4 regions of the Stutzerimonas chloritidismutans genome follow, and region 1 is predicted to be linked to each of the others. Evidence: predicted binding sites of a transcription regulator. Region 1 holds the regulator's gene; each other region holds the start of a gene.
What was found. Region 1 encodes FliA, which starts transcription of late flagellar genes. Its sites were predicted from a motif close to CTAAAGTTTNNNNNNNNNNNGCCGNTAA; they were not measured.
Positions count from the first base shown of each region.

Region 2: the regulator FliA is predicted to act here: its motif matches at 2,602-2,629, upstream of topA (type I DNA topoisomerase).
Region 3: the regulator FliA is predicted to act here: its motif matches at 1,813-1,840, upstream of LLJ08_RS12085 (methyl-accepting chemotaxis protein).
Region 4: the regulator FliA is predicted to act here: its motif matches at 1,388-1,415, upstream of LLJ08_RS15620 (methyl-accepting chemotaxis protein).

Region 1 is NZ_CP086067.1:1,646,110-1,651,045, forward strand. It holds gene flhA (flagellar biosynthesis protein FlhA) at 1-265, shown strand, start outside; gene flhF (flagellar biosynthesis GTPase FlhF) at 281-1,573, shown strand; gene fleN (flagellar synthesis regulator FleN) at 1,665-2,492, shown strand; gene fliA (RNA polymerase sigma factor FliA) at 2,510-3,235, shown strand; gene LLJ08_RS07735 (chemotaxis response regulator CheY) at 3,310-3,684, shown strand; gene LLJ08_RS07740 (protein phosphatase CheZ) at 3,708-4,502, shown strand; gene LLJ08_RS07745 (chemotaxis protein CheA) at 4,514-4,936, shown strand, end outside.
Region 2 is NZ_CP086067.1:2,756,984-2,761,919, reverse strand. It holds gene fadB (fatty acid oxidation complex subunit alpha FadB) at 1-852, shown strand, start outside; gene fadA (acetyl-CoA C-acyltransferase FadA) at 871-2,046, shown strand; gene LLJ08_RS12710 (DUF1653 domain-containing protein) at 2,181-2,414, shown strand; gene topA (type I DNA topoisomerase) at 2,703-4,936, shown strand, end outside.
Region 3 is NZ_CP086067.1:2,627,100-2,632,035, reverse strand. It holds gene LLJ08_RS12090 (alpha/beta family hydrolase) at 1-121, shown strand, start outside; gene LLJ08_RS12085 (methyl-accepting chemotaxis protein) at 166-1,734, opposite strand; gene acnA (aconitate hydratase AcnA) at 2,076-4,751, opposite strand; gene rlmM (23S rRNA (cytidine(2498)-2'-O)-methyltransferase RlmM) at 4,916-4,936, shown strand, end outside.
Region 4 is NZ_CP086067.1:3,354,606-3,359,541, forward strand. It holds gene LLJ08_RS15610 (ester cyclase) at 1-286, shown strand, start outside; gene LLJ08_RS15615 (M48 family metallopeptidase) at 309-1,127, opposite strand; gene LLJ08_RS15620 (methyl-accepting chemotaxis protein) at 1,450-3,579, shown strand; gene LLJ08_RS15625 (SOS response-associated peptidase) at 3,601-4,218, opposite strand; gene LLJ08_RS15630 (putative signal transducing protein) at 4,230-4,490, opposite strand; gene LLJ08_RS15635 (CPXCG motif-containing cysteine-rich protein) at 4,490-4,672, opposite strand; gene LLJ08_RS15640 (1-acyl-sn-glycerol-3-phosphate acyltransferase) at 4,911-4,936, shown strand, end outside.

The DNA of each region.
Region 1 (4,936 bases):
TAGCCTGCAGAAGGCTGGTCAAGGCTCCGAAGACGGCATTTTGCTGGAGCCGGGAATGGCCGAAAAGTTGCAAAGGTCTCTGGTAGAAGCAGCACAGCGTCAAGAAATGCTCGGCAAGCCGGCGGTACTGCTGGTAGCCGGCCCGGTACGGGCGATGCTGTCGAGATTCGCGCGTCTGGCTGTACCGAACATTCATGTTCTGGCCTACCAGGAAATACCGGACAACAAGCAGGTCACCATCGTCTCGACGGTGGGTCAGAATTAACCGAGGGTACAGGCCATGCAGGTCAAACGTTTCTTCGCCGCCGATATGCGCATCGCCATGAAAATGGTTCGCGACGAGCTGGGCGCCGATGCCGTGATCATCGGCAATCGCCGGGTGGCCGGTGGCGTCGAGCTGACCGCTGTGCTCGATTACCCCATGCAGTCCGCGCCGGCGGCCAACAAGCCCAACCCGGCGCTGGAAGCCGAATTGCGCAAGACGCAGTCGCGCCTGGCCAATGCACATGCCGAGCTGAGCGCTGCGCCGCGCGCGAAGATGCAGGATCGTCAACTGGTTGACGAGAAGCCTGCCGTCGCGGCCAGCAAGGCACAGCCCGATACGGTCGCCGAGCCTTCCCCCGCGGCCGACTCCCGTGCCATCGAAGCGATGTACTCGGAACTGCACGGTTTGCGCGAGCTGATCGAAGTGCAGCTCGGCTCGATCGCCTGGGGCCAGGAGCAGAGCCGTCGCCCGCAGCAGGCAGGCCTCTGGCGCCGTCTGCAGCGCCTGGGCCTGCCGGCCGAGCTGTCGCGTAGCCTGCTGGAAAAGGTCGCCGGCATTAACGAGTCGCGTCAGGCCTGGCGCATGGTGCTGGCGTATCTGGCGCAGGCAATCAAGGTCACCAAGAACGAGCCGCTGGAAGAGGGCGGTGTGATTGCTCTGGTCGGCCCAGCAGGCGTCGGCAAGACCACTACGCTGGCCAAGCTGGCTGCTCGCTACGTGCTGAAACACGGCGCGCAGAGCATTGCGCTGGCCAGCATGGACAATTATCGGATCGGTGCGCAGGAGCAGCTCAAGACACTGGGCCGGATCCTCGACGTGCCGGTGGTGCAGATCGATCCTAGCCAGCCGCTGAGCAAATCGCTGGCCTCGCTGGCGCGTAAGCGGATCATCCTGATCGACACCGCCGGCTTGCCGGCAAGCGATCCGACGCTGCGCATGCAGCTCGAAGCGCTGTCGGACAAGGGCGTCAAATCGAAGAATTACCTGGTGCTGGCGGCAACCAGCCAGAGCCAGGTGCTTAAGGCCGCATGGCACAACTATCGTCGTTGTGGGCTGGCCGGTTGTATCCTGACGAAGCTCGATGAGGCGGGCAGCCTTGGCGATGTACTCGGTCTCACGATCAGCCAGCATTTGCCGATAGCCTACCTCGCCGATGGTCCCCGGATTCCTGACGACCTGCATCTGCCGCGCAGCCATCAGCTGGTCAGTCGGGCGGTGAGCCTGCAGTCCGGCGAGGAGCCGAGCGAAGAAACCATGGCCGACATGTTCGCCGGGTTGTACAACGGCTCGTCACGGCGGGCTGGATGATGCTGCGACAGCGGTACTCGAATGAATCAGATGCGTGCCATGCGGACGCATCGCCGGCCGCAAGGCCCCAGCAAGATATAGGCATGTGAACATGGGTATGCATCCCGTACAGGTGATTGCGGTGACTGGCGGCAAGGGTGGCGTCGGCAAGACCAACGTGTCGGTCAATCTGGCACTGGCGCTGGCCGACCTCGGCCGGCGTGTGGTGTTGCTTGACGCCGACCTTGGCCTGGCCAACGTCGACGTGCTGCTGGGGCTTACCACCAAGCGCACCCTGGCTGACGTCATCGCTGGCGAATGTGATCTGCGCGACGTACTGATCCAGGGGCCGGGCGGCATCCGCGTAGTGCCGGCCGCATCCGGCACGCAGAGCATGGTGCAGCTGTCTTCCCTGCAGCACGCCGGGTTGATCCAGGCGTTCAGCGAGCTTGGCGACGAGCTCGACGTGCTGATCATCGACACCGCGGCTGGCATCGGCGATTCCGTGGTGAGCTTCGTGCGCGCAGCTCAGGAAGTGCTGCTGGTGGTCACCGACGAGCCCACGTCCATCACCGACGCCTATGCACTTATCAAGCTGCTGAACCGCGATTACGGCATCAGCCGCTTCCGCGTGTTGGCCAACATGGCTCACGCACCGCAGGAAGGCCGCAATTTGTTCGCCAAGCTGACCAAGGTTACCGAGCGCTTTCTCGACGTGGCGCTGCAGTATGTCGGTGCGGTTCCTTACGACGAAGCGGTGCGCAAGGCCGTGCAGAAGCAGCGCGCTGTCTATGAAGCGTACCCGCGCTCGAAATGTGCACTAGCCTTCAAGGCGATCGCGCAGAAGGTTGATACCTGGCCGCTGCCGGCGACGCCGCGGGGTCATCTCGAGTTCTTCGTAGAGCGCCTCATCAGCCCCGCTTCACCCAGCCACGAATGACAGGTGCCGGATCCGCTATGTATTACAGCAAGGCTCAGGCAAAGGATGCGCAGTACCGCCTGATCGATCAGTACGCCCCATTGGTCAAGCGAATCGCTTACCACTTGTTGGCGCGTCTGCCTGCAAGCGTGCAAGTGGACGATCTGATTCAGGCTGGAATGATCGGACTGCTGGAAGCAGCTAAGAAATACGACGCGGGCAAGGGTGCCAGCTTCGAAACCTACGCAGGTATCCGCATTCGCGGCACCATGCTGGACGAAGTCCGCAAGGGTGACTGGGCGCCGCGCTCGGTGCATCGCAATTCGCGGATGGTCAGCGAGGCGATCCGGGCGATCGAAGCGAAAACCGGGCGCGACGCTAAAGATCACGAGGTTGCGGCCGAACTTAAGCTAAGTCTCGACGAGTATTACGGCATTCTGGGCGATACGCTGGGCAGTCGCCTGTTCAGCTTCGACGATCTGCTGCAGGAAGGCGATCATGGCGAGCTCGAGGAAGACGCTGCCAGTCTCCACCCGGAGCCGTTCCGTGATCTCGAGGATGAACGTTTTCAGCAGGCGCTGGCCGACGCCATCGCCAACCTGCCCGAGCGTGAAAAGCTGGTGCTGTCGCTGTATTACGACGAAGAATTGAATTTGAAGGAAATCGGTCAGGTGCTGGGGGTCAGCGAGTCGCGTGTGAGCCAGTTGCATAGCCAGTGCGCTGCGCGCTTGCGCGCGCGCCTCGGCGAATGGCGCGCCAATTGACGATTGTTTGCGGTATGACGTGCTCGGTTTGCTGAGGCATTTTGGGACTTACGGAGGTCGACTTGGACAAGAACATGAAAATCCTCATCGTCGATGACTTCTCGACGATGAGACGAATCATCAAGAACCTCCTGCGTGATCTGGGGTTCACCAACACCGCCGAAGCGGATGACGGTACTACCGCGCTGCCGATGCTCAAGAGCGGCAGCTTCGACTTCCTGGTGACCGACTGGAACATGCCGGGAATGAGCGGCATCGATCTGCTGCGCACTGTGCGTGCCGATGAGCGCCTCAAGCACCTGCCGGTGCTGATGGTGACGGCCGAAGCGAAACGCGATCAGATCATCGAAGCCGCCCAGGCCGGGGTTAACGGCTATGTGGTCAAGCCTTTCACTGCCCAGGTGCTCAAGGAGAAGATCGAGAAGATCTTCGAGCGCGTCAACGGCTGAAGCAGCAACGCCGCGAGGGCACTATGACGCAAGCAGACCAAAGCCTGGCAGAGTTCGAAGCGACTCTGAAGGCGCATGCACCCAAGTTGATCGAAAGTCTGCAGCAGGGCCGCTTCGATGAAGCGACGCAGATGTTCAATGAGCTGAATCAGGTGCGCAACCACGGGCTTTACCTGGAAGTTGGCAAGCTCACCCGAGAGCTGCACAACGCCATCGTCAAGCTCGAGATGGACACCTGCGCCACCGGCGGCGACCCGTCGCCGATCACGGACGCGACCGATCGCCTGTCCTACGTGGTGGAGATGACCGAGAAGGCTGCCAACCGCACCATGGACCTGGTCGAAGAATCAGCGCCGCTGGTGAACTATGTGAGCTATGAGGCGCAGAGCCTGACAGCCGACTGGCAGCGCTTCATGCGTCGTGAAATGAACGCCGATCAGTTCCGCGACCTAGTCAAGCGCATCGACCAGTACTTGCAGCGCAGCATGAACGACGGCGGCCAGTTGTCGCAGAACCTCAGCGAAATAATGCTGGCTCAGGACTTCCAGGATCTGACCGGGCAGGTGATCAAGCGAGTGACCCGCCTCATCAGTGACCTCGAAAGCAACCTGCTCAATCTTGTCCTGATGGCGGGGCAGGTTGATCGCGTGGCAGGCATCCAGCATGACCGCGAGGCGATGCGCGCCGAGCAGGAAAAGAAAAAACAAGAAAAAGAGCCTTCCAAGGGTGAAGGTCCGCAGATGCATGCCGATATGCGTGAAGACGTCGTTTCCGGCCAGGACGATGTCGATGATCTGCTTTCAAGCCTGGGCTTTTAGGGGAAGTGAATATGAGCTTCGACGCCGATGAAGAAATCCTCCAGGACTTCCTGGTAGAGGCCGGCGAGATTCTCGAACTATTGTCCGAGCAACTCGTGGAGCTGGAAAGCAGCCCCGATGACATGGCGTTGCTCAATGCGATTTTTCGCGGGTTCCATACGGTCAAGGGCGGTGCCGGGTTCCTCCAGCTGCATGAGCTGGTGGAGTGCTGCCATATCGCCGAAAACGTCTTCGACATCCTGCGCAAGGGTGAGCGTCGAGTCGATTCCGAACTGATGGATGTCGTTCTGCAGGCGCTCGACGCCGTGAACGCGATGTTCAGCCAGGTCCGCGAGCGCGTCGAGCCGACGCCAGCCTCGCGTGAGTTGCTTGCGGCGCTGGCACGTCTGGCGGAGCCAGCCTCGGCTGATGAGCCAGCGCCGGCAGTCGAACCG
Region 2 (4,936 bases), 1.1 Mb from region 1:
TCCATCAACTACCTGGCCCAGGCGCTCAAGCGTCCGGAAAACTTCTGCGGCATGCACTTCTTCAACCCGGTGCACATGATGCCGCTGGTGGAAGTGATTCGTGGCGAGAAGACCAGCGAAGTGGCTATCGCAACCACCGTTGCCTACGCCAAGAAAATGGGCAAGAGCCCGGTCGTGGTCAACGATTGCCCGGGCTTCCTGGTCAACCGCGTGCTGTTCCCGTACTTCGGCGGCTTCGCCCGCGCCATCGCCCACGGTGTCGACTTCGTTCGCGCCGACAAGGTGATGGAGAAGTTCGGCTGGCCGATGGGCCCGGCCTATCTGATGGACGTCGTCGGCATGGACACCGGCCACCACGGCCGTGACGTGATGGCTGAAGGCTTCCCGGATCGCATGAAGGACGACACCCGCACGGCTGTCGACGTCATGTACGAGGCCAACCGCCTCGGCCAGAAGAATGGCAAGGGCTTCTACGCCTATGAGATGGACAAGAAGGGCAAGCCGAAGAAGGTCGTCGATGCCCAGGCTTACGAGCTGCTCAAGCCGATCGTTGCCGAGACTCGCGAGCTGTCCGACGAGGACATCATCAACTACATGATGATCCCGCTGTGCCTGGAAACCGTGCGCTGCCTGGAAGACGGCATCGTCGAGACCGCTGCCGAAGCCGACATGGGCCTGATCTATGGCATTGGCTTCCCACCCTTCCGTGGCGGTGCGCTGCGCTACATCGATTCGATCGGCGTCGCCGAGTTCGTCGCGATGGCCGACAAGTACGCCGACCTGGGCCCGCTGTACCACCCGACCGCGAAGCTGCGCGAGATGGCTGCCAACGGCCAGCGCTTCTACGGTTAATCGAGGGAGAGAGAATTCATGAGCCTGAATCCAAGAGATGCAGTCATCGTCGACTTCGGTCGCACCCCGATGGGGCGCTCCAAGGGCGGCATGCACCGTAATACCCGCGCTGAAACCATGTCCGCACACCTGATCGACGGCGTGCTGGCGCGCAACCCGAAGATCGACCCGGCCGAAGTCGAGGACGTGATCTGGGGCTGCGTGAACCAGACCCTCGAGCAGGGCTGGAACATCGCCCGCATGGCTTCGCTGATGACGCGTATCCCGCACACCAGCGCCGGCCAGACCGTGAGCCGCCTCTGCGGTTCGTCCATGAGCGCCCTGCACACTGCCGTGCAGGCCATCCAGACCAACAATGGTGACGTGTTCGTCATCGGTGGTGTGGAGCACATGGGCCACGTCAGCATGATGCACGGCGTCGACCCGAACCCGCAGCTGTCGCTGTACGCCGCCAAGGCGTCCGGCATGATGGGCCTGACTGCCGAAATGCTGGGCAAGATGCACGGCATCACCCGCGAGCAGCAGGATGCCTTTGGTGAGCGTTCGCACCGCCTGGCGCACAAGGCCACGCTGGAAGGCAACTTCAAGGATGAAATCATCCCGATGGAAGGCTATGACGAGGATGGTTTCCTCAAGGTCTTCGATTACGACGAAACCATCCGTCCGGACACCACCCTGGAAAGCCTGGCTGCGCTGAAGCCTGCGTTCAACCCGAAGGGCGGCACCGTGACTGCAGGTACTTCCTCGCAGATCACCGACGGCGCGTCCTGCATGATCGTCATGTCCGCCCAGCGCGCCAAGGATCTCGGCATCCAGCCGTTGGCCGTGGTTCGCGCCATGGCACTGGCTGGTGTCGACCCGGCAATCATGGGTTACGGCCCGGTGCCGTCCACCCAGAAGGTGCTCAAGCGCGCCGGTCTGACCATGGACGACATCAGTCACGTCGAGCTGAACGAAGCCTTCGCTGCACAGGCTCTGCCGGTGCTCAAGGACCTCAAACTCCTCGACAAGATGGAAGAGAAGGTCAACCTGCACGGCGGCGCGATCGCTCTGGGTCACCCGTTCGGTTGCTCCGGTGCGCGTATCTCCGGCACCCTGCTGAACGTGATGAAGCAGAACAACGGTACGATTGGTATTGCCACCATGTGTATCGGTCTGGGCCAGGGGATCAGTACGGTCTTCGAACGCGTCTAACAGACAGATGCAAATGACTGCGCTAGGCTGACAGCCAATCTCGCGACTGAGCGGGAATATGATTGTCAGCCGGTGCATGGAAGCCGGGGCCTGGTGCCCCGGTTTTTCTTTTTTGTATTTGTGTGGAGGTAGGCATGCAGTTGCAGCCGGGGCGTTATCGCCATTACAAGGGGCCGGAATATCGCGTTTTCGCTGTTGCGCGGCACTCCGAGACCGAGGAGTCGGTGGTGTTCTACCAGGCGCTGTATGGGGAACGTGGACTCTGGGTGCGCCCGTTGTCGATGTTCATCGAGACTGTCGAAGTCAACGGCGAAACGGTCCCGCGTTTCGCATTGATCGAAGCCGAAACGAGCGTTTTCGAAGGTTGAGCTGGCTAGCGGCCACCAGGTCCGCGCTTGACCTCACCTCCATCGCCACTATATATAGCGGTGCTTTTCAGACAGAGCTTAAACCTTGCTGTTCGCTGGATGGCATCGAACGGCTGCTCTGATTCGCACCAGGCGGAGCCGGGCAGGGCGATTTTTCTGTCAGGTCGGCCCGTTCGCAAAACGCGCACTAACGTACGCTGATGCCTTGCCGTTTAGCGCCGGTGCGGGTATTCAAACTGTCGGAGGCGCCGCCTCTGTTCACCTCTAGATTCAGGAACTCTCCTCTCCATGGGTAAATCGCTGGTCATCGTGGAATCACCGGCCAAGGCCAAGACAATCAACAAGTATTTGGGCAACCAGTACGTGGTGAAGTCGAGTATCGGCCATATCCGCGACCTTCCTACCAGCGGCTCTGCCAACAAGGAGCCGGTCAAGCGCGGCAAGGCTGCGGCCGCCGAAGCGCCTGCGCTGTCGCCGAAGGAGAAGGCCAAGCGTCAACTCATCACCCGCATGGGGGTCGACCCGGAGCACGGCTGGAAGGCCAAGTACGAGATCCTGCCCGGCAAGGAAAAGGTCATCGAGGAACTGCGCCGTCTGGCCAAGGAAGCCGATACCATCTATCTCGCGACCGACTTGGATAGAGAGGGGGAGGCCATCGCCTGGCACCTGCGCGAGTCGATTGGCGGCGACGACAGCCGTTACAAGCGCGTGGTGTTCAACGAGATCACCAAGAAGGCGATTCAGGAGGCTTTCTCCAAGCCTGGCGAACTCGATCTGAACCGGGTCAACGCACAGCAGGCGCGTCGTTTCCTCGATCGGGTGGTTGGCTACATGGTGTCGCCGCTGCTCTGGGCGAAGATCGCCCGCGGGCTTTCCGCCGGCCGAGTGCAATCGGTAGCGGTGAAGCTGGTGGTCGAGCGCGAGCGTGAGATTCGCGCCTTCGTTCCGGAAGAATACTGGGAAGTTCACGCGGACCTGGCGAATGCGCAGCAGGCCAAGGTGCGTTTCGAGGTCGCGCGTGAGAACGGCGAAGCCTTCAAGCCGCTGAACGAAGCCCAAGCCACCGCTGCACTGGAGAAACTCAAGGGCGCGCAGTACAGCGTCAGCAAGCGCGAAGATAAGCCGACGAGCAGCAAGCCCTCGGCCCCCTTCATCACTTCGACCCTGCAGCAGGCGGCGAGCAATCGCCTCGGCTTCGGTGTGAAGAAGACCATGATGATGGCTCAGCGCCTGTACGAAGCCGGTTACATCACCTACATGCGTACCGACTCGACCAACCTTTCCGCTGACGCGATCGGTATGGTGCGCGGTTTCATCGAGAGCGAGTTCGGCGACAAGTACCTACCGGAAAAACCGAATGTCTATTCGAGCAAAGAAGGCGCGCAGGAAGCGCACGAGGCGATTCGCCCGTCCGACGTCAACCTGCGCCCGACCCAGCTTTCGGGCATGGAACGCGATGCCGAGCGTCTGTACGAGCTGATCTGGCGCCAGTTCGTAGCCTGCCAGATGCCGCCGGCACAGTACCTGTCCACCAGCGTGACCGTCGCTGCCGGCAATTTCGAACTGCGCGCCAAGGGCCGCATCCTGAAGTTCGACGGTTACACCAAGGTCATGCCGCAGCAGAGCAAGGCCGGTGAGGATGACGTGTTGCCGGAGATGAACAAGGGCGACGACATGAAGCTGCTCAAGCTCGACCCGAGCCAGCACTTCACCAAGCCGCCAGCGCGCTACTCCGAAGCCAGTCTGGTCAAGGAGATGGAGAAGCGCGGTATCGGCCGGCCGTCCACCTACGCAGCGATTATCTCGACCATCCAGGACCGCGGCTACGTCTCGCTGCACAACCGCCGTTTCTATTCGGAGAAGATGGGCGACATCGTCACCGAGCGCCTGTCCGAGAGCTTCAACAATCTGATGGACTACGGTTTCACCGCCGGCATGGAAGAGCATCTGGACGACGTCGCCCAGGGTGAGCGCGACTGGAAGCACGTACTGGACGAATTCTACGGTGACTTCCGCAAGAAGCTCGAGGTTGCCGAGGCCAGCGAGAACGGCATGCGTGCCAATCAGCCGACCGTGACCGATATCCCGTGCAAGGTCTGCGGTCGGCCGATGATGATCCGTACCGCTTCCACCGGCGTGTTCCTCGGCTGCTCCGGCTACAGCCTGCCGCCGAAGGAACGCTGCAAGTCCACCGTCAACCTGGTTCCGGGCGACGAGATCGCTGCCGATGACGAGGGCGAGTCCGAGTCTCGCGTGCTGCTTGGCAAGCACCGCTGCCCGCTCTGCAGTACCGCGATGGATGCCTATCTGCTCGACGAGACGCAGAAGCTGCATATCTGCGGCAACAACCCGGATTGCTCGGGTTATGAGATCGAGAAAGGCCAGTACCGCATCAAGGGCTATGAAGGCCCGAGCCTGGAATGCGACAAGTGCGGCAGCGAAATGCAGCTCAAGACCGGTCGCTTCGGCAAGTTCTTCGGTTGTACCAACGCCGAATGCAAGAACACCCGCAAGCTGCTGAA
Region 3 (4,936 bases), 980 kb from region 1:
GCTGGCCGCCGCCGATCACGATCTCAAACCGCTGAAACGCTCGGGCCTGAGCCACGACCAGCACCTCGACAGTACTGCCGATGCGATTGCCGCGTTTCTCCAGGGCGTGATCTCGCACTGAGCGCTGCCTGCAGCCGGATCGAGCGATACCGGCTGCGGCTTTTCCTAGCGGTTGAAGCGCTCGACCAGGGCGTACTGCCCTTGCGCCGTGGCGGCGAGGTCCTCGCTGAGCAGCGCTGAGCTGCGCGCGTCACCGGTGGTCTGTTCGGCCAGCTGGGCGATGGTGCTGACATTGTTGCTGATCTCGTCGGCCACCGCGCTCTGCTGCTCCGTCGCGGACGCGATCTGCGTGGTCATGTCGATGATATTGCCCATCGCCTCATTGATCCCGCTGAGGGCCTGATCGGCCTGGACCACCTGATCGACGCCGCGCGTCGCATGCACGCGGCCATCCTCGGTGGTCTGCACGGCGTGGCGCGCCTGCGACTGAAGCTTCTCGATCAGTTGATGGATCTCACCCGTGGCACTGGCCGTTCGTTGGGCAAGCTGGCGGACTTCGTCGGCGACTACCGCGAAGCCGCGGCCACTTTCACCGGCACGCGCAGCCTCGATCGCGGCGTTGAGTGCCAGCAGGTTGGTCTGGTCGGCGATGCTCTTGATCACATCGACCACGCTGCCGATCGCCTCGCTGTCGTTGGCCAGTTGGTTGACCGCCTCGCCCGTCTTGGCGACGGACTCGGATAGCTGCTGAATGGCCTTGCGTGTCTCGGCAGTGACCGCACGGCCCTGATCGGTGAGGCGGCTGGCCTCTCGGGTCGCGTCGGCGGCCAGCGCTACGTTGCCGGCGACCTCCTGCGTCGTCGCGGCCATCTCGTTGATCGCCGTTGCGACCTGCTCGGTTTCCTGATGCTGCTGCATCAGGCCATTGGCGCAGTTCTGTGCCAGCGAGTCGGCCTGTTTGGCTTGGCCCTGCAACTGCACGGCCATGTCCTGCAAGCGCGTGAGGCAGGTCTTCAGGTGCGCATGCTGACTGAGCATCGCCATTTCCAGCTGGGCTTCGACGCCGCTGCTGTCGGTATACATACGCGCGATGAGTGGGTCACTGGTGCTCTCGCTCGCCAGCTGCAACAGGCGCTTTATGCCACGTTGCTGCCAGTGCAGCGCGACCAGGCCGAACGGTACGGCCAGCAGCGCGGCGGCGATGAACCCCAATGCATGATCGAAGCTGGCCCCGACCAGAAACCCGATCTGGCTGATGACCAGAAATGGTAGCCATTTGCTCAATACGGGCAGCCAGGTGTCGCGGCGGGGCACGCCGGACTTGCCGGAATTGATGCGCGCATACAGGGCTTCGGCTCGCTGAACCTGTTCGCGGGTCGGTTTGGTACGCACCGACTCATAGCCTGTTACCTGGCGCTGCTGATCGAAAATGGGCGTGACGTAGGCGTTGACCCAATAATGGTCGCCGGTCTTGCGCCGGTTCTTGACGATGCCCATCCACGGCTTGCCCTGCTTCAGGGTCGTCCACATGTGGTCGAACACGGCCGGCGGCACATCCGGATGGCGCACCAGGTTATGCGGCGCGCGAATCAGTTCGTCACGTGCGAAGCCGCTGACCTCGGCAAATATGTCGTTGCAGTAGGTGATCTGGCCTTTGAGGTCGGTGGTCGAGATGAGGCGTTGCTGGTCAGGAAACGCGTATTCGCGCTGAGTTACGGGTTGATTGTTACGCATCGACTATCACGCCTGGCAGAGGAATCGTAGGGTGTCGCACCCGACCTTATGTTTTTCTAATGGGTCAGGCTGACCAGTTGGTCGGCCGGAGAGGGGCGTTCTTGAGCGAAAGCTGATCCGTGGATCAGCTTCTCCTGCGCACAGGCGACCAGCGGCAGCCATGGCTTAATGGTTCTGTAACGGGTTTTGGGCATTGTCGGTGCGTGTCCGGTGCTTCGCGATGCGAAGCGAACTCAGGGAGCCGGGCAGCGGGCAGGGACGTCAGGGCAGCTGGAAACCAATCGCCGAAGGACCGGCGGACGCCGATGCGAAAGGAATCGCATCGGCGTTTCCGGTTTCGATCAGCTCCCGATCAGCTGGCGCAGCACGTAGTGCAGAATCCCGCCAGCCTTGAAGTACTGCACCTCGTTGAGCGTATCGATGCGGCTCAGCACCTGGAACGAGTCACGCGAACCATCGGCGCGCTCCACATCCACGGTCAGCATCTGGCGCGGCGCGATATCGGCGCCTAGACCGCGGATCGACAACTTCTCCGTACCGTTCAGGCCCAGCGACTGGCGCGTCTGATCATCGACGAACTGCAACGCCAGCACGCCCATACCGATCAGGTTGGAGCGATGGATACGCTCGAAGCTCTCTGCGATGACCGCCTTGACACCCAGCAGATTGGTGCCCTTGGCCGCCCAGTCGCGGCTGGAGCCAGTGCCATACTCCTTGCCGGCGACCACTACCAGTGGGACGCCTTCGGCCTGGTAACGCATGGCTGCATCATAGATCGAAAGCTTCTCGCCACTCGGCTGATGGAGTGTGTTGCCGCCTTCCTCCCCGCCAAGCATCTCGTTCTTGATGCGGATATTGGCGAAGGTGCCGCGCATCATCACCTCGTGGTTGCCGCGGCGGGAGCCATAGGAGTTGAAGTCTTCCGGCGCCACGCCTAGCGACTGCAAATAGGTGCCAGCCGGTGAGCTGGCCTTGATATTGCCAGCAGGGGAAATGTGGTCGGTGGTGATCGAGTCGCCGAACAAGGCCAGTACGCGAGCGTTCTCGACTTCTGCCGGCGGGGTCGGAGCCTGGCCGATATCCTCGAAGTAGGGTGGGTTCTGCACGTAGCTGGAGCCTGCGTCCCACGCGTAGGTGTCCCCGGCGCTGACCGGAATCTTTTGCCAGTGCTCGTCGCCGCTGAACACGTCGGCGTAGCGGCTGCGGAACATTTCGCCATCGATGCTCGCTACCGCTTCGGCGATTTCCGCGCTGCTTGGCCAGATGTCCTTCAGGTACACCGGCTCGTTCTGCGCGTCATAGCCCAGCGGTTCGCGGTCCATGTCGATGCGTGTGGTGCCGGCCAGTGCAAAGGCGACCACCAGCGGCGGCGAGGCCAGCCAGTTGGCCTTGACCAACGGATGTACGCGCCCTTCGAAGTTACGGTTGCCAGACAGTACGGAAGAAACGATCAGATCGTTATCTGTGATCGCCTGGCCGATGGCATCCGGCAGCGGCCCGGAGTTGCCGATGCAGGTGGTGCAGCCGTAGCCCACTAGGTTGAAGCCGAGCTCGTCGAGATAGCGGGTCAGGCCAGCACGCTCGAGGTAGTCGGTCACCACCTTCGAGCCGGGCGCCAGAGAGGTTTTGACCCAGGGTTGGCGTTGCAGGCCGCGCTCGATGGCCTTCTTGGCGACCAGGCCGGCGGCCATCAGCACGTTCGGGTTCGAAGTATTGGTGCAGGAGGTGATGGCAGCGATCACTACTGCGCCATGCTTGAGCTGGAACTGTTCACCAGCGACCGCAAAATCGGTATCGGCCTGTTGCTGGCGCCCGCTGGTCTCCAGCAGCAGATCGAAATTCGCGCCGATATCGCCGAGGGTCACTCGATCCTGTGGACGCTTGGGCCCCGCCACGGACGGTCGAACCTGGCTCAGGTCCAGTTCGAGGGTAGCGGTGAACTCCGGATCGGGCGAGTTGGTGTCGCGCCACATGCCCTGGGCCTTGCTGTAGGCCTCGACCAGCGCGATGCGCTCTTCATTGCGGCCTGTCAGGCGCAGGTAATCGATGGTCACCTGGTCGACCGGGAAGAAGCCGCACGTGGCGCCGTATTCCGGGGCCATGTTGCCGATGGTGGCGCGGTCGGCCAGCGGCAGGTGATCCAGGCCGGGGCCGAAGAACTCGACGAACTTTCCGACCACGCCGTGCTTGCGCAGCATCTGCGTTACGGTCAGCACCAGGTCGGTGGCGGTGACACCCTCGTTGAGCTTGCCGGTCAGGCGGAAGCCGATCACTTCAGGGATCAGCATCGACACCGGCTGGCCGAGCATTGCCGCCTCGGCCTCGATACCACCAACGCCCCAGCCAAGCACACCGAGGCCATTGATCATGGTGGTGTGCGAGTCGGTGCCGACCAGGGTGTCCGGATAGGCATAGGTTTCGCCGTTCTCTTCACGGGTCCAGACCACCTGACCGAGGTATTCCAGATTCACCTGGTGACAGATGCCGGTGCCCGGCGGCACCACGGCGAAGTTGTCGAAGGCCTGCTGGCCCCAGCGCAGGAACTCGTAGCGTTCGCCGTTGCGCTGCATCTCGATCTCGACGTTCTGCTCGAATGCCTGATCGTTGCCGAAACGGTCGACCATCACCGAGTGATCGATGACCAGATCCACCGGCGACAGCGGGTTGATCTTCTGCGGATCGCCGCCGGCCTTGGCCACGGCGTCGCGCATGGCTGCAAGATCGACGACTGCCGGGACGCCGGTGAAGTCCTGCATCAGTACGCGGGCAGGGCGGTACTGGATCTCCATCGTGGAGCTGCGCGTATCCAGCCAGCGCACCAGGGATTTCAGGTCGTCGGCGCGCACCGTCTGGTTGTCTTCCCAGCGCAGCAGATTCTCCAGCAGCACCTTCAGTGACGTGGGCAGGCGGCTGATATCGCCGAGTTGGGCGGCTGCGTCGGGCAGGCTGTAGTAGTGGTAGGTCTTGCCGGCAACTTCGAGGCTGCGGCGGCAATTCAGGCTATCCAGGGAAGGCATTCCTCATCTCCTTGTGCCCACACGGTAAGGGCTGGCTGATGAACGAGCGGTGAAACCCATGGGGCTTCGCTACTGCACTGGACCGGGTCATGCAGGCGAGGGTTCCCGTGGTCGGCTATGATGCGCGGCTTTGGCGCTGGCCCGACCGCTGACAGGATTCGAACATGAACACATTGCTGCTGCAT
Region 4 (4,936 bases), 1.7 Mb from region 1:
CGTGCGCAATGTGCGTACGGCCATGCCGGATCTGGAAGTGGTGGTGGATGAGTGCATCTGCGAGGGCCACAAGGTGGTCACCTCAAGCACTGTGATGGGAACGCTGGCGACGCCGCTGTTCGGCTACTCGGTCGCCGACAAGATTCTCGCCATTGCCGTGATGAGCGTCTGGACGCTGAACCCGGCTGGCGATATCGAGGAAATTCACACGCTCATCGACCTCGAAGGCGTACATCAGCAACTGGGTATCGAGACACCCCTTTCGACGCTGCTGTCGCCGGCCTGAACGGCCGGCGACAGGTCATCGCTCAACGGCCGCTGCGGGCCTGCTCGTAGAGCGGCATCACTTTAGGAATATTCGTCTTCAACGCCGCGGTGCGGGTGGTGGACGACGGGTGCGTGCTCATGAACTCGGGCGGTGCCGAACCACCGGCCGAAGCCATCTTCTCCCACAGCGTGATCGCTGCATTCGGGTTGTAGCCCGCGCGCGCCGCGAGTTCCAGGCCGATCAGATCCGCTTCGTTCTCGTTGCCGCGACTGTTGGGCAGCGTCATCAGATATTCCACACCCATGTTCGCCAGCTGCAGGCCGCCGGTACCGACGCCCATGGCCGACCCCAGCTGCGTCGCCATCTGCACGCCATAGGCCTTGGACATGGCTTCGCGGCCGTGCTCGCGCAATGCGTGGGCGATCTCGTGGCCCATCACGGCCGCGATCTCGTCGTCGGTGAGCTTCAGCTTCTCGATCAGGCCGGTGTAGAAGATGATCTTGCCGCCCGGGCCGCAGTTGGCGTTAAGCTCCGGGCTGTCGATGACGTTGACCTGCCAGTCCCATTGCGTGGCATCGGGACGGAATACTCCGACCTTGGCGATCAGCCGCTGGGCAATACCGTTGACCCGCTTGGTGATTGCGCTGTTTTTCTCCAGCACACCCTTGCTTGACGCCGCACTGAGCGTCTCTTGATAAGACTGGGCGTACATCTGGTTGACCTGCTCGGTCGACAGCATGCTGAACATGTACTGCTTGCGGTCGACGCCTACGGCGCCGCCGCTGGTGGTGTTGACGGCCTGACAGCCCGCCAGCACGGCAGCGGCGACCAACAGCGACAATCTATGCGGCTTGAACATCGAGTCTCTCCGGAAAACCTGCGCCGTATCCTAGGGTCTGTTCCCGTTTCGTCGCAAGCCACGTTGCTGCGCCAAATGGCGCCATGGCCGGGCGGCGTTCCGCAGGTGCGGGACGCAGGTAATGGTGGTTCCCTTGCCAAGTCCCGCAACGCCGCATGGCGCCATTTGCCGCGCAACCCGCAGGGTCGGGCGGCGCGGCCGCGTACGAAACGGGAACAGCCCCTATCGCGGACCCACCTGTCAGGCAACCGAACGTACCGCTGCAGTTGTCGCAAAACCTGCCGATAGCCTCCTTATCCGCTGCGCAATTGGAGTTCCGCACATGTTCAGATCCATCCAGACCGCCTTCGCCGCATTGGCCGGCGCCTGCACCCTGGCCGTGATCGCCGCACTTCTGCTGTACGCGATGGTTTCCGGAATGCGCAGCCAGGCGCTGGTCGAGGAGCGGACCCGTTCGCTGATCGACGGCATGGTCGAGCAGCGCGTCACTGCCCTCGCCCAGACCCAGGTCAGTCGCATCCAGGCACAACTCCAGGCCCCCCTGCAGATCGCCACCGGCCTCGCTCGAGTACACACCCTGACCGGCCTCAGCGATGACGAAGGGATGCCGATGGCCAACCTGACGCGCGAAGAGCTGATCAATCTGGCGCGACAGACCCTGCTCGAGAACCCCAATCTGACCAGCACCTACATCGCCTGGGAGCCCAACGGCGTGGACGTCAACGACGTCATGTACCGCGGCGACGCCCCGGGCATGGTCGACGGCCGCTTCGCCAGCTGGATCTACCGCGACGCCAGCGGCCAGATGGTGGTCGACAAGCTCACCGACATCGAGGACACCCGCCTGCTGGAAACCGGCGTGCGCGCCGGCGAGTACTACCTCTGCCCGCGCGAGCAGCTCAAGCCCTGCGTAGGCGATCCAGCACCCTACGAGATGAATGGCAAGACGTCGCTGCTGTCGTCGTTCAATGCGCCGATCATAATCGAGGGCAAGTTCCACGGTATCGTCGGCGCGGACATCAGCGTCGACTTCATCCAACAGCTGCTGAGCGAGGCCAACGCCCAGCTCTACGGTGGCGTCGGCCAGATCGCGCTGATCTCCAACAACGGCCGCCTTGCCGCCTACAGCCGCGACACCAGCCTTATCGGCAAGCCCGCCGCACAGATACTCGACGCCGAGGAGCAGGCACTGGTCAAGCAGTTGCCGGCCGGTCAGACCCACTATCGAATCGATCAGGCCCGTGGCCGCGTCGCGCTGTTCCTGCCGTTTTCCTTTGCCGGCACCGAAGCCCGCTGGGTGCTGATGCTGGAGCTGCCGACCGCCGAGGTGATGAAGGAGCTGGACCAGTTGATGGTCGCCCTCGCCGACGAAAGCCGCAGCAGCCTTGCCACCATGCTCGTCATCGGTGTGCTGATCGGCCTTGCCGGTCTGCTGGCGATCTGGCTGATCAGCCGCCGCATCACCCGCCCGCTGCGCGAAATGGTGGTCATGCTGGACAACATCGGCCAGGGCGAAGGCGACCTGACCCAGCGCCTGAACATCGACAGTAGCAACGAGCTAGGCCAGATCGCCGCCGGTTTCAACGCCTTCCTCGCGCGCCTGCAGGGCATGATCGGCGAGGTCGTCAGCTCGGTGCAGAAAGTGAGCGATGCCTCCGAGCACACCGCCGACATCGCCATCCGCACCGACAAGGGCGTGCAGACCCAGCTGGCGGAAATCGAATTGGTGGCCACTGCCGTGCACGAAATGACAGCCACCGCCCAGGACGTGGCGCGCAACGCGACCCAGGCCGCCGAAGCCGCCAACAATGCCGATCGCGCGGCCAATCAGGGCCGGCACATCGTGCAGGACACCGGCTCGACCATCACCGAACTGGCCGACGAGATCGGCCGCGCGGTGGAGGTGGTGCAGACCCTGGCCCGCGACAGCGAGAACATCGACGCGATCTTGGTGACCATTCGCAGCATTGCCGAGCAAACCAACCTGCTCGCCCTCAACGCGGCAATCGAGGCGGCCCGCGCCGGCGAGCAGGGACGCGGCTTCGCCGTCGTGGCCGACGAGGTCCGCAACCTGGCGCAGAAGACGCAGCAGGCGACCGGCGAGATCCAGCAGATGATCCAGCAGCTGCAGAACGGCACGCGGGATGTGGTGCAGGTGATGGAGCAGAGCCAGAGCCGCACCCAGCGCAGCGTCGAGCAGGCGGATGCGGCGGCCGAGGCGCTGCAGGCGATCACCCAGGCGGTCTCGCTGATTAACGACATGAACAACCAGATCGCCAGTGCCGCCGAGGAGCAGAGCGCGGTGGCCGAAGACATCAACCGCAACGTCACCAACATCGGTCAGGTCGCGCAGGAAGTTGCCGGTGGCGCCGAGGAAGCCAGCCAGGCCAGTGCCGGGTTGACGCGCCTGGCCGAACAGCAGCGTCGCCTGATCAACCAGTTCAGGGTGTGACGACGACGCAGCCGCGCCGGTTCACGCCGGCGTGAGGCACTCCGGCCCGTCGATACGCGGGTCATTCACCACGGTTGCCAGTGGCCGCTCACGCAAGGCTGGCTGAGGCTGGGCCAGCAGCGCCTGCAAAGTCTCGAGCGGTGTTTCGGGATCGAGCCAGGCGGCCTGCCCGGCTTCATCAAGCATCAGTGGTCGACGCAGCGTAGCCGCGGGCAGCGTCACCACGGCGGCGCTCAGATACGTATGACCCTGTACCGGATAGGCTTCCCAGAGTGCGGCGAAATAGCCGAGCGAGCCTTCGCTGGTCATCCAGTACGGGCGCTTGCGCGCCGAGCCACGCCATTCGTAGAAGCCGTTGGCCGGCAGCAACCCGCGCCGCTGGCGAAACGCCTCGCGGAACATAGGCTGTTCGCTGATGGTTTCTGCCCGGGCCTGGGCAGGGGTGCGCGTCAGATCGGTAAGCCAGGCCGGGGTCAGCCCCCAGCGCACGCGGCTGAGCTGCAACTGCGCATCGACCTGACGCAGCAGCAGCACCGAAGCGCCAGGCGCGAGGCTCCAGTGCGGTTGCTGATCAGAGGGGAAGCCGGGCAAGGCAGCGAAGTCCTGGCTCCAGCGGAAAAGGGCATAGCGACCGCACATAAAAAGACTCGTCAGCAGATCAGTTCGCCGGGGTAACTCTCCGGTTCATCGCCCGGCAACGGCTCGGCGCCATTGTACGCAGCGATCAGCTGACGTGCCCGCTCGGCATCCGCATCCGCAACCATCAGTCCGAGCAGCCCGGCCGCCGGCAGCTCGCCCATGGCGCCGATCAGATGACTACCCGCCAGGAATGCCTCGATGCCCTCGGCAATCAACATGCCGCTGAGCATCTCCGCCTCCAGCAGATCGCGCGGCTCGTAGATACGCCGCATCATTCGTCCTCCCCGCGGGTTTCCAGCTGCCACTGTTCACCGTCCGTACGCAGATCGAAGACGATCGGCCGGCAGCACACGGCGCAGTCCTCGATGTACTGCTGATCGCCCGCGCTGAGATCGAGGACGGCCTCGACCGGCTCGCCGCAATAAGGGCAATGAAAGAGCTGTGTTTCCAGCATCAGTCCTCCGCGTGACTTGTCGCTATAATCGCCGTCTTTAAAGGTCGCTGATTCGAACCTTTAGAAGACCGACTCAGTGTGTCCCGCAATTGGGCACCCTGGGCCGCAAGCAGGATTTCACAGGCATGAGGCGAAACGGCCGTTTACTCGATGAGTATGAGCCAGCCGGCTCCGGTCCGTTCCGCAAATTGCCTGCCCATCCGTTGCAGGCCCGTTCCTCGTTTCCTTTACAGAGAGCATGATGGACGAATTCGAAGCCATCCG